Regions from separate parts of the Actinoplanes oblitus genome, predicted to be linked through region 2. Evidence: riboswitches for the same ligand, from Rfam matches in the RefSeq annotation. Region 2 holds a riboswitch; the other holds the start of a gene.
The links. Region 2 has a riboswitch for S-adenosylmethionine ahead of Actob_RS11385 (GNAT family N-acetyltransferase). Riboswitches for the same ligand answer to the same signal wherever they lie in the genome.

Region 1 (5,899 bases), 3.0 Mb from region 2:
ACCACCGTCGCCCTCAGCGGCGCGGCCCAGCCGATCGCCAACCCGCCGAACGGCAACCCGGCGGCGATCTCCTCGCTGCCCGGGCTCGGCGGCCGGCTCAGTTCGCTGCTCAGCGGCAACGTCGCCACCGACGTCCCGGGCCAGCACGCCACCTTCACCAGCACGCCGCTGGCCGGCTCGATCGACGTGGCCGGCGCGCCGACCGTCCGGCTGCGCGCCGCCTCACCGACCGGCGAGGCGGTGGTCTTCGTCAAGCTCTACGACCTCGACCAGAGCGGCGCGCCGACGCTCAGCGCCGGCCTGGTCGCCCCGGTCCGGCTGACCGGCCTGCCGAAAGACATCGCCCAGGCGCGGCCGGTGACCGTCACCCTCCCGGCGATCGTCAGGCAGTTCGAGGCCGGGCACACGCTCCAGGTCGTGGTGGCCACCTCGGACCAGGCGTTCCTCACCCCCGCCGCCCCGGCCACCTACACCGTGGCGATCGACGGGCAGCTGACGCTGCCGACCCTGGTGGGCACGGCGATCGCGTCGCCCGCGGCGCTTTACTGGTACGCGCTGGGCGGGCTGATCCTGGTGCTCGCGCTCGGCCTCGCCGTCCTGCTGCTCGTCCGCCGAGCGCGCCGCCGTCGCCGGGTCACCACGGTGAACGCCGAGCTGGTGGACACGCCGTTGGTGGTGAGCGGGCTGCGCAAGGCGTACCAGGACGGGTTCGTGGCGGTCGAGGAGATCGGCTTCACCGTCGAGCGCGGCCAGGTCGTCGGCCTGCTCGGCCCGAACGGCGCCGGCAAGACCACCACGCTGCGGGTGCTGATGGGCCTGACCACCCCGACGGCCGGCGAGATCCACGTCTTCGGGCACCGGCTGGTCCCCGGAGCGCAGATCCTCTCCCGGGTCGGGGCGCTGGTCGAGGGGCCCGGCTTCCTGCCACACCTGTCCGGTTACGAGAACCTGCGGGCGTACTGGCGAGCGACCGGCCGCCCGTGGGCCGACGCCCGCTTCGACGAGGCGCTGGAGATCGCCGGGCTGGGCGACTCGGTGCACCGCCGGACCAAGAACTACAGCCACGGCATGCGCCAGCGGCTCGCCATCGCCCAGGCCATGCTCGGCCTGCCCGAGCTGCTGGTGCTGGACGAGCCGACGGACGGCCTCGACCCGCCGCAGATCGCCGAGATGCGCCGGGTGCTCCAGCGGTACGCCACCGACGGCCGCGCGGTGCTGGTCTCCAGCCACCTGCTCGCCGAGGTGGAGCAGACCTGCACGCACGCCGTGGTGGTGAACAAGGGCCGCATCGTCGCCGCGGGCCCGGTCGAGGAGATCGTCGGTGAGTCGCCGTCGGTGGCGATCGACGTCACCGACGTCCCGGTCGCCACCGAGATCCTCACCGGCCTGGGCGTCCGCTCGGTCACCCCGGACGGCGCCACCGGCCTGATCGTCGACATGAACGGCACCCCACGCGCCGAGGTGGTCGCCTCCCTGGTCCGCGCCGGCGTCGGCGTCGACCGGGTGGTGCCCCGCCGCCGCCTGGAGGACGCCTTCCTGGCCCTGGTGGGCGACAACTCCCGGGGAAGTGGAGACCGATGAGCACGCCAGCCCCGCACCAAGCCGGCCCAGCCCCCGCCGAGCCGAAGCGCACCGACGCGGCGGCGGGGTATCGGCCGTCGCGGACGATGCCGCTCGTCGCCGAGATCCGTCGCCAGGCGTCCCGCCGGCGCACTCAGCTGGCCCTCGGCTTCATGGTGCTGCTGCCGCTGATCATCCTGGCCGCCTTCGAGTTCGGCGGTGGCGGTGACGACGACAACGGCAACGGCGGCGGAGCCTTCAGCAGCCTCGTCGACCTGGCCACCTCCGGCGGCCTGAACTTCGCGCTGTTCTGCCTGGCGGTCTCGGCCGGCTTCCTGCTCGTGGTGGTCTTCGCCCTGTTCGCGGGGGACACCGTGGCCAGCGAGGCGAGCTGGGGCAGCCTGCGCTACCTGTTGGCGATCCCGGTCCCGCGGGCGCGGCTGCTCGCGGTCAAGCTGGCCGTGGCGCTGGGATACTCCTTCCTCGCCCTGTTCCTGCTGGCCGGCACGGGTCTGCTGGTCGGGACACTGCGTTACGGCTGGCATCCGCTGGGCAGCACCGTCGCGGCTCAGATCCCGCCGGGCCAGGGCGTGCTGCGGCTGCTCGGCATCCTCGCCTACCTAGCGGTGGTGCTGCTGGTGGTGGCCGGTCTCGCCTTCCTCCTCTCGGTCCTGACCGACGCCGCGCTGGGCGCTGTCGGCGGTGCCGTGCTGCTCTGGATCCTGTCGAGCATCCTGGACCAGATCACCGCGCTCGGATCGATCCGCGACGCCCTGCCCACCCACTACAGCGACGCGTGGCTGGGGCTGCTCTCCACCCCGGTCCAGACCGAGGACCTGGCCAAGGGCGCGATCTCCGCCATCCTCTACGCGGTCGTCTTCTGGGGGGTCGCCTTCTATCGCTTCACCCGCAAGGACGTCACCTCCTGACCCGTCCGTGTTCGCGCGTCCTGCCCCTGAGACGGAGTGGATCTCGTCCGGGGTTGTCACCCGCGACAAGATCTTTTCGAGCGCGGGGACGGGCAGAGCGCGGGGTCTGGCAGAGCGAGGGCGGGGGTGAGGGCGGGTGGAGCGAAGGCGGGGACGCGCAGAGCGTGGGGGCGGGCGGAGCGAGGGCGGGGACGCGCAGAAATGGCGTTGACCGGCCGGGTTCGCGCTTGAAGGATCTGCTGATGGCCGACTTCAGCATCCGACCCGCGGAGCCGGACGACGCCGCTGCCGTGGTCGCCCTCAGCGCGACGGTCCATCCCTATCTGGTGCGCGGCGTGGCCCGCACCAGGCTCATGATCGCCGAGCCGCCGCCGGGGGAGGACTGGGCTGCCTTCGTCGCCGAGCGGGACGGCAAGGTGGCCGGATGGGTCTCGGCCTATCGCAACGCGCGCACGGCCGAACCGGATTTCGGCCAGATCTCGCTGCTCCAGGTGCACCCGGCGGCGCGCGGGCGGGGCATCGGCAGCGCGCTCTTCGCCGCGGCAGCCGGACACCTGCGCGCGGCCGGGATCCGTCGAGCGGCGGCGACCGCCACTCCGGAGGCACTGCCGTTCGCCCGGCGCCGCGGCTTCGAACCGCTCCGCGAACTGCGCTACTCCGTCCTCGACCTGGCACCGCCCGCCGGGCCGGGCGCGGCCGCTTCCGAACGAGCCGATCTCGCAGCGCGCGCCGGACTGGGTGCGGCTGCTTCCGAACGAGTCGATCCACCGGCGCCCGTCGGACTGGGTGCGGCCGCTTCCAGGCGAGGCGATCTGGCAGCCCCCGCCGGACCGGGTGCGGCCGCTTCCGAACGAGCCGATCCGCCGGCGCCGGACGCCTCGCGCGGACCGACTCCTGGCAAAGCCGACGCGACGCTGGATGACGTCCGCTTGATCTCGCTCCGCGAGACGACCCCGGAAGTCCTGTACGCCGCCGACGTCGCTGCCGCCGCCGACGAGCCAGGCGACGTCCCGCCGCAGCCACCCTCCTTCACCACGTGGTGCTACGACGTCTGGCAGAACCCGGGCCTGGACCACGAGATCAGCACGGCCGCCCTGATCGCCGGTGAGATCGTCGCGTTCTCCCTGCTGGTCCGCGACGGCGACCGCGTCTGGTCGGACATGACCGCCACCGCACCGGCGCACCGCGGCCGGGGCCTGGCCCGCCTGGTCAAGACCGTCGCCCTCACCCGCGCCGCGGCAGCCGGCGTCGCCCGGGCCTTCACCAGCAACGACGAGACCAACCTGCCGATGCTCGCGGTCAACACCCGGCTCGGCTACCGCCCGGTCGCCACCCAGTTCTCCTGCGTCGGCCCGCTCGGCTGACTGGTGCTGCCGAGGTCTTCCCCACCCACGGACGCCGCCCTTTCGGGCTGAGCGTTCTGGACGCGCAGCGGCCAGCTCAGCCCGGAAGGGTCCCTGGCGGGAGCGACGATCTGTGATCAGCGCGGACCCGAGTCAGGATTCTGATGTTGATCTTCAAAGCCGACCACAATCCCGGCCGATGAGGAGGTCGATGAGGAGGTCGATGAGGAGGCCGATGAGGAGGTCGATGACGAGGTCGATGGGGAGGTCGTCCGCAATCCCGGCCGATGACGAGGCGGATGAGGAGTCTGACGGCGACCCCGGCCGATGAGGAAACCGACGAAGCGCCGAAGAAGCCGACGAAGCCGATGAGAGGGGCGCGCGGCAAAGGAGGTCGCTCACACCTCGGGAACTCGCTGTGGAGATTGCGCGATCTCGTCGTAAGCTTCGGGAAACAACTGAATACCTCATCCAGAGGGGCAGAGGGAACGGCCCGATGAAGCCCCGGCAACCACCGCGTATGTCTCGAGGACGAGGCCGCGCGCGGCAGGTGCTAATTCCGTCCCCGCATAGCGGCAGGTCGCCGCCGGGGAAAGATGAGAGGAAGGCCTCGATGACGTCTGCCGTCACCGCACCCGGAAACACGACCTCCACCTCGCCCGCCCGTGGCCTGATCTGCCGCGCGTGTTCCGCTGAGTACCCGCTGGCCGCGCAGCACGCCTGTTACGAGTGTTTCGGCCCGCTCGAGGTGGCCTACGACGAGGCGGCGCTCGCGCGGGTGACCCGGGCCGAGATCGAGGCGGGCCCGCAGAACATCTGGCGCTACGCCGCGCTGCTCCCGGCCGGCCAGGACCCGGCCACCCGGGTGACCCTCGACCCCGGCCTGACCCCCCTGGTCAGCGCGCCGGCGCTGGCCGAGCGGCTGGGCATCACCGCCCCGCTCTGGGTCAAGGACGACTCGCAGAACCCGACCCACTCGTTCAAGGACCGGGTCGTCTCGGTGGCCCTGACCGCGGCCAAGGAGCTGGGCTTCAAGCGGTTCTCCTGCGCCTCCACCGGCAACCTGGCCAACTCGGTCGCCGCGCACGCGGCCCGGGCCGGCGTGCCGAGCATCGTCTTCATCCCGTCCGACCTGGAGCAGGGCAAGGTCGTCACCACCGCGGTCTACGGTGGTGAGCTGGTCGCCATCGAGGGCTCCTACGACGACGTCAACCGGCTGTGCAGCGAACTGGTGGAGACCGACGAGTTCGAGGACACCGCGTTCGTGAACGTGAACGTGCGGCCGTTCTACGCCGAGGGCTCCAAGACCCTGGGTTACGAGGTCGCCGAGCAGCTCGGCTGGCGGATTCCGGCCCAGGTGGTCATCCCGATGGCCTCCGGCGAGCTGCTCACCAAGGTGGACAAGGCGTTCAGCGAGCTGGTCGAGATCGGCCTGGCCGAGGCGCCCGAGGGTGGCTGGACCGTGTTCGGCGCGCAGTCGCAGGGCTGCAACCCGATCGCCGTGGCGCTGCACAACGACACCGACGTGATCACCCCGGTGAAGCCCACCGGCATCGCCAAGTCGCTGAACATCGGTGACCCGGCGGCCGGGCCGTACGCGATCGAGGCGGTCCGCCGCACCGGCGGCTGGATGGACTACGCGAACGACGAGGAGATCCGGGCCGGCATCCGGCTGCTCGCCGAGACCACCGGCGTCTTCGCCGAGACCGCCGGCGGCACCACCGTCGCGGTGCTCAAGAAACTGGTGGACAGCGGCAGGCTGGACCCGGCCAAGGAGACCGTCGTCTACAACACCGGTGAGGGCCTGAAGACGCTCGACGCGGTGGCCTCCGAGGTCGGCCCGACCCACCGGATCAAGCCGTCGCTGCGCGGTGCGCGGGAAGCCGGCCTGCTGGGATAGCGGAAAGTAACCGCGAGTCTGCCGGTTGTCGAATATTCCTTCCTCCGAGGACTTGCGCGCCGATCTCCCGATCGGCAGGATGCTTGTCGCGGGAGGACGCGACGCCGTAAGTGGCCCCTCACCTGAGCTTGGCGACAATCTCCGAGGGACCCAACGACCCAACGCTG
Region 2 (5,899 bases):
TGGGCCTGTTCCCGGTGGCCGGTCAGAGCCTGTTCCTGGTGAACGCGCCGGCGTTCGCCAGGGCCGCGCTGCGCGCCGGTGACGAGGAGTTCGTCATCGAGACCAGCGGGCACCGCGACATCCCGATCGGCGTGGACGGCGTCGGCGCCGACCCGCCCACCCAGTACGTCCAGTCCGCCACCCTGAACGGCAAACCGCTGCACGCGGCACATCTGTCCGCTGCCGACGTCCATCGCGGCGGCCGGCTGCACCTGCGGCTCGGCCCCGAACCATCGACGTGGGGACACGGGATCCGCCCGCCGTCCCACTCCCACCCCTGAGAGGGAATGACCATGAGCCGTCCTACCCGGAGACTCGTGATCGCGGTCCGCGCCGACCCCGTTGTCTGCGGACACTCGGGCGAGGCACGCAACCTCGCCGAAGTGGCCCTGACCCGGGGTTTCGACGACGTCCGCCTGCTCACCTGGCCGATCCCCGCGCTGCAGGCGGCCGGCCTGCCGCTGAAGCCGCTCGACCGGCTGTTGCCGTACAGCGCGGGCATCACCGTCGAACGGCCCGAGGCGGTCGGCGACTACCGGGTGCCGGACGGCCGTCACCTGGCCGGGCTCACCGGCCGGCTGGTCGAGCTGCTCAGCGACGGCGTGCCGACCGTGTGCCTGTCGATGTACCTGGTCCCGCACACCCAGGTGATCAACGACGCGGTCACCGCGGCCCGCGCCGCCGGTTTCCGGACCGACGTGCGCACCATCGCCAAGGCGGTCGGCTCGGACGTCACCAACGTGATCCGCTCCTGCCTGCGCGAGGGCCGCTTCGGTGCCGCGACGGTGCTGCTCACCACGTTCCTGGCCAGCGACCAGGTGGTGGCGGTCTCGGAGTACACCCGGGACGAGATCATCGCCGCGGCCGAGGAGGTGGACGCGCACTGCGGTACCGGCTTCGCCCAGCGGTGCCGGGAGCGGGTCACCGTCAGTTACCCGCCGATCGACTCGTCGGCGTTCCTCGGGCTCGGCGACGAGGCGATCGAGGAGGCCCTGGCGCGACGCGGCCTCAAGCGCGGCAAGTACCTGCTCTTCCTGTCCCGGGTGGCCCGGGCCAAGGGCATCTACGACCTGGTCATGGCGTACCGCCGGATGCGGGCCCGGACGGAGGTGCCGCTGGTCGTGGCCGGCACCGGGCCGGCCCTCGACCACGTCCGCGCGATGGCGAAGGAGGACGACCGGGTCGTCTTCCTCACCGACGTGGACGACGACGAGAAGCCGCTGCTGATGGCCGGCTGCGCCGCCTACGCGCTGCCCACCAAGCCCGAGCCGGACTTCGTCGAGACCTTCGGCATCGCGCTGGCCGAGAAGATGCTGGCCGGCGGCGGCCCGATCGTCACCACCCGGACCGGTGGCACCGGCGAGGCCGTCGGCGACACCGCCATCATCGTCGAGGCCGGCGACGTCGACGCCCTGGCCGACGCCCTCGACCACGCCATCCTCGACATGCCCGAGGCGGAGAGGCAGGCGATGGAGTCCCGGGCCCGGGCCCACGCCCTGTCCTTCGACCGCACCGCCGTCTTCGACGCCCTCTTCCTGCCCGGCTGACGCGCGCGCGGGGGCGACCGGCGCGGCCGCCCCCGCCCGGTGTCAGCGGCGCACCCGGTAGCCCAGGTGCAGCACCCGGTCGCCCTGGATCACCACGTGCGGATCCTCCAGCAGGTGCTGGGCGTCGACCGCGCCGAAGAAGCGCCTGCCCGACCCGAACACCACCGGCACCACGTCGATCGCCACCTCGTCGGCGAGGCCGGCGGCCAGGACCTGGCCGCCCACGTCGCCGGCGTTCACCGCCACGGTCCGCTCGCCGGCCAGCTCCTGGGCCTTGGCGATGGCCGCCGGCACGCCGGCGACGAAGTGGTACGACGCCTCCGGGTGCCAGCCCTCGGGCTTGGGCCGGTGGGACACCACGACCACGTGATCGCCGGCCGGCGGCCTGCCCTCCCAGCCGTTCGTCAGGTCGAACAGGCGACGCCCGATCACCGTCGCGCCGATCGACGCCCACATCGGCCGGACGTACGCCGCCGACGCGCGGGAGACCCGGAAGCGGCTGTCCCACCCGGAATCGCCGGTCACGATCGGGGTGTCCCCGTTGCGGTACCAGTCGTGCAGCGGCCCGACGCCGTCCTTCTCGTCGGCCAGGAAACCGTCCACCGACATCGCGCTGTGCAGGATCACGGTGCCCACGGTGGCTCCTTCCGGGTCAGAGGGCGCCCTTGGCGGCCAGGGCGTCGAGTTTGGCGTATCCCTCGTTCACGCCGGTCTCCATGCCGCTCCGGAGCCAGGCGTCGCGGCTCTCGAAGCTGTCCACCAGGGACTGCGCGTGCAGCCGGGTGCGGCCGTCGCCCAGGTCCTCGAAGGTCATCGTCTGCAGGGCGACACCGTCCGGGTCGCCCTCGAAGGTGAACGTCTGGACGATCCGGTCCGGGCGCACCTCGTGGAAGCAGCCGCGGAACCCGTACTCCTCGTCGCCGCGCACCGCCACGTAACGCCAGGCGCCGCCGGAGACGGCGTCCCAGCGCTCGACGCGGGTGGTCGTCGAGTCCGGTCCGCACCACTGGGCGAACAACTCCGGGTCGGTGTGCGCGCGGAACAGCTGCTCCGGCGTCGCCGTGAAGTCCCGGGTGATCCGGATGATCGGCAGGTCCTTGTCGGCTTCGATCCGTGCCTCGTGCATGGTCCTCATCCCTCCTGCTCGTTCATGGTCCGCAACACCGCGTCCAGGCGCTGGTAGCGCGCCTCGGCCCGGCGCCGGTACTGCTCGATCCAGCCACCGACCTCGTCGAAGACGTCCCGCTCCAGTCGCACCGACCGCGGTTGCGGCCCGGCCGGGCGGCTGACCAGGCCGGCCTCCTCCAGCACCTTGAGGTGCTTGTAGACCGCCTGCAGCGACATCCGGTACGGCTCGGCGAGCTGGTTGACAGTCGCGTCGCCGGTGGCCAGGCGCGCCACCATGTCGCGGCGCGTCGGGTCGGCCAGCGCGGCGAACACCCGCGACAGCTCGTCCGCCGGCATCGCCCACCTCGTTTCAACTAATCGGTTTAAAGACAAGCTAGCCGCCCGCCGGAAGGATGTCAACCAATGAGTTGAAAGGCCAGCTCATATCGCACGGGGAGATTGCTCAGTCGGTCGGGCGGTCCGGTGTGGAGGGCCGGTTGTTAGGGTGGCGGCCAGGTCATGAGCGCCAGCGCGAAGCCCCGGCTCGCTGGCCGGCAACCCTCCAACCGTGGGTGGGGTGCCCCGGGTGATGACCGGGTCCGGTGCGCGGTGTGCCGGACAAGCCGCGAAGGGAGCCCTGCCGTGCTGCTCAAGAACCTCGACGCCCCGGTCCTGGAGGGCCGCCTGGTCCGCCTCGAACCCCTGGACCGGCGGCACGCCGCGGACCTGGCGGTGGCGGCCGAGGAGGACCGTTCGTCGTACCGGTACACCTGGGTGCCGGCCGCGGCGGAGGTCGGCGACTACCTCGACGCCCAACTGGCGCGGGCCGCGGAGGGCGTGCTCAAGCCGTACGCTCAGGTGCTGACATCGACCGGCCGTGCCGTCGGAGCGACCGGTCTGTGGGATCCCCGCCCCTGGCCGGACCGGGCGGAACTCTGCGCCGTCGAGATCGGCTTCACCTGGCTGGGCGCTTCGGCGCAGCGTGCCGGGATCAACACGGAGGCGAAGTTCCTGCTGCTCCGGCATGCTTTCGAGCAGTGGAACGCGGTCCGGGTGGACCTCAAGACCGACGCCCGCAACGCCCGTTCGCGGGCCGCCATCGAACGGATCGGCGCCACCTTCGAGGGGGTGCTCCGGTGCTGGTCGAAATCGTGGGCGCCGGGGGAGGAGGGCCGCCTGCGCGACTCCGCGATGTACTCGATCATCGCCTCGGAGTGGCCGCACTGCCGGGCGCGCCTGCAGGCCCGGCTGGCGGGCCGCGCGGCGGTCCGATGAGGAGCTGCCGAGGGTGACGGACGGCGGGCGGCGGCGCCTGACATTTGTCATCGGCGATACCTGATATTCGACCGGGGTGACCGGGAGCCGGAAGCGGTGTAGTCGAGTCATGAGAAAGCGCATCGCTCCCGCAGTCGGGCTGTTCTTCCTGTCGCCGCTGGTCGCCGAGTTCCTGCTGGGTAATCTGCCGATCACCTTCCTGCCCGCGGTGCTCGCGCTGGCGCCGCTCTACGGCGGCGGGGCGCTGCTGATCCGCGAGCTCGTCCGGCGCCGCGGGCTGGGTTGGCCGAACATCCTGATCCTGGCGGTCGCCTACGGCGTGCTGGAGGAGGGGCTGACCACCCAGTCGCTGTTCAACCCGAACTACGCCGACCAGCACCTGCTGGTGGACGGCTTCGTTCCGGCTTTCGGGATCGCCGTCCCGTGGACCATGTACGTGATCGGCATCCACGTCTTCTGGAGCATCTGCGCGCCGATCATGATGATGGAGGTGATCTCCGGGGAGCGGCGGACCACGCCGTGGCTGGGCCGCGCCGGCCTGATCGTGACGGGGGTGCTGTTCCTGATCGGCATCGCGATCACCACGGCGATCAACATGTCGCAGTGGCCCTACACCGCGACGGCCGGCCAGTTCACCGCCACCGGGATCGTCCTGGCCCTGCTGATCGCGGCCGGGCTGCTGGTGCGGATCACCTTCCGGCCGCGCCCGGGCACCGCGCCGAGCGCCCTGGTCGTCCTGATCACCACGCTGGTCGCCGGTGCGGTCTTCCAGGGGCTGACCCTCGACGTGGTGCACGTGCCGACCTGGGTGGGCGTGGCGGTGTGGGCGGTGGACGTGGCCGTCTACCTCACCCTGCTGGCCCGCTGGTCGGCCCGGGCGGGCTGGACCGACCTGCACCGCCTGGCGATCGCCGCCGGCGCCCTGATCACCTACGCCTGGCACTCGTTCGCCGAGACCCCGGTCGGTGCCGCGGCGGTCGCCGTCGACCTGATCGGCAACGCCGTCTTCACGGCCGGCGCCGTGGCCCTCATCTGGTACGCCTACCGCAAGGTCACCGCCCGCGCCGCCCTGGTCGAGGCGTGACCGGGTGGACGGTCCAGCGCCCGGGAGCCCGGGTGATACCCAATCGGAACCGTCGCGCCCTCGGTAAAGATCGTTTTCTGGGTTAGCGTCCCGGCGTGAACGAGGAGATCCCCGGGCAGCCGCACCCGGCGCCCGGTCCGGCGCCGGTGCCCCCGCCGGCCGACCCGCTTGCCTTCGGTGCGCCCGCCGGTGACCCGCTGGCCGCGCCGCCCACCGCCCCGATGTACAGCGCCCCGCCGCAGCCCAGCTACGCGGCGACGCCCCCGCAGCAGTCGCCGCAGCCCTACGGCGGCTACCCGGGCCAGCCCTACCCGGGCCAGCCGGCCCCGAGCCAGCCCTATCCCGGCCAGCCCTATCCAGGTCAGCAGGCTCCGGGTCAGCCTTACCCCGGTCAGCCCTACCCACCGGCGGGCTTCCCGCCGCCCGGTTTCCCGCCGGCGCACCTGAACTACGGCCCGCCCAAGACCAATGGTGCCGCCATCGCCTCGCTGATCTTCGGCCTTCTCGGCGGCGTTCTGATCAGTGTCATCTGCGGTGTCATCGCCCTGTCCCAGATCAAGAAGCGCGGCGACCGCGGCAAGGGCATGGCGGTGGCCGGGCTGAGCCTGTCCGCCTTCTGGATCCTCGGCATCGTCACGATGGTCGCGGTCGGCTCCCTGACCGAGAGCGACAGGCCCGCCGGCGCCGGTCCCACGAACGGCGCCCGGCCGGCCGCGACGGCGACCACCGTCGGCACCGGACCGGCCGACGTCCGGACCGACGAGCTGCACCCCGGTGACTGCATCGCCACGATCTCCGACGACGAGACCGTCTACGACATGCCGGTGGTGTCCTGCTCGGTGCCGCA

Region 1: it holds a riboswitch for S-adenosylmethionine, as region 2 does, so the genes downstream of both, thrC (threonine synthase) here and Actob_RS11385 (GNAT family N-acetyltransferase) in region 2, are expected to answer to the same signal.

What each region holds. Positions count from the first base shown of each region.
Region 1 covers NZ_CP126980.1:9,322,766-9,328,664, reverse strand. The annotation lists gene Actob_RS41640 (alpha/beta fold hydrolase) at 1-1,581, shown strand, start outside; gene Actob_RS41635 (ABC transporter permease) at 1,578-2,489, shown strand; gene Actob_RS41630 (GNAT family N-acetyltransferase) at 2,732-3,853, shown strand; SAM riboswitch class I at 4,297-4,435, shown strand; gene thrC (threonine synthase) at 4,446-5,732, shown strand.
Region 2 covers NZ_CP126980.1:2,509,024-2,514,922, forward strand. The annotation lists gene Actob_RS11360 (GH92 family glycosyl hydrolase) at 1-320, shown strand, start outside; gene Actob_RS11365 (glycosyltransferase) at 333-1,586, shown strand; gene Actob_RS11370 (dihydrofolate reductase family protein) at 1,629-2,222, opposite strand; gene Actob_RS11375 (SRPBCC family protein) at 2,239-2,712, opposite strand; gene Actob_RS11380 (ArsR/SmtB family transcription factor) at 2,718-3,050, opposite strand; SAM riboswitch class IV at 3,209-3,324, shown strand; gene Actob_RS11385 (GNAT family N-acetyltransferase) at 3,336-3,968, shown strand; gene Actob_RS11390 (hypothetical protein) at 4,078-5,052, shown strand; gene Actob_RS11395 (DUF4190 domain-containing protein) at 5,148-5,899, shown strand, end outside.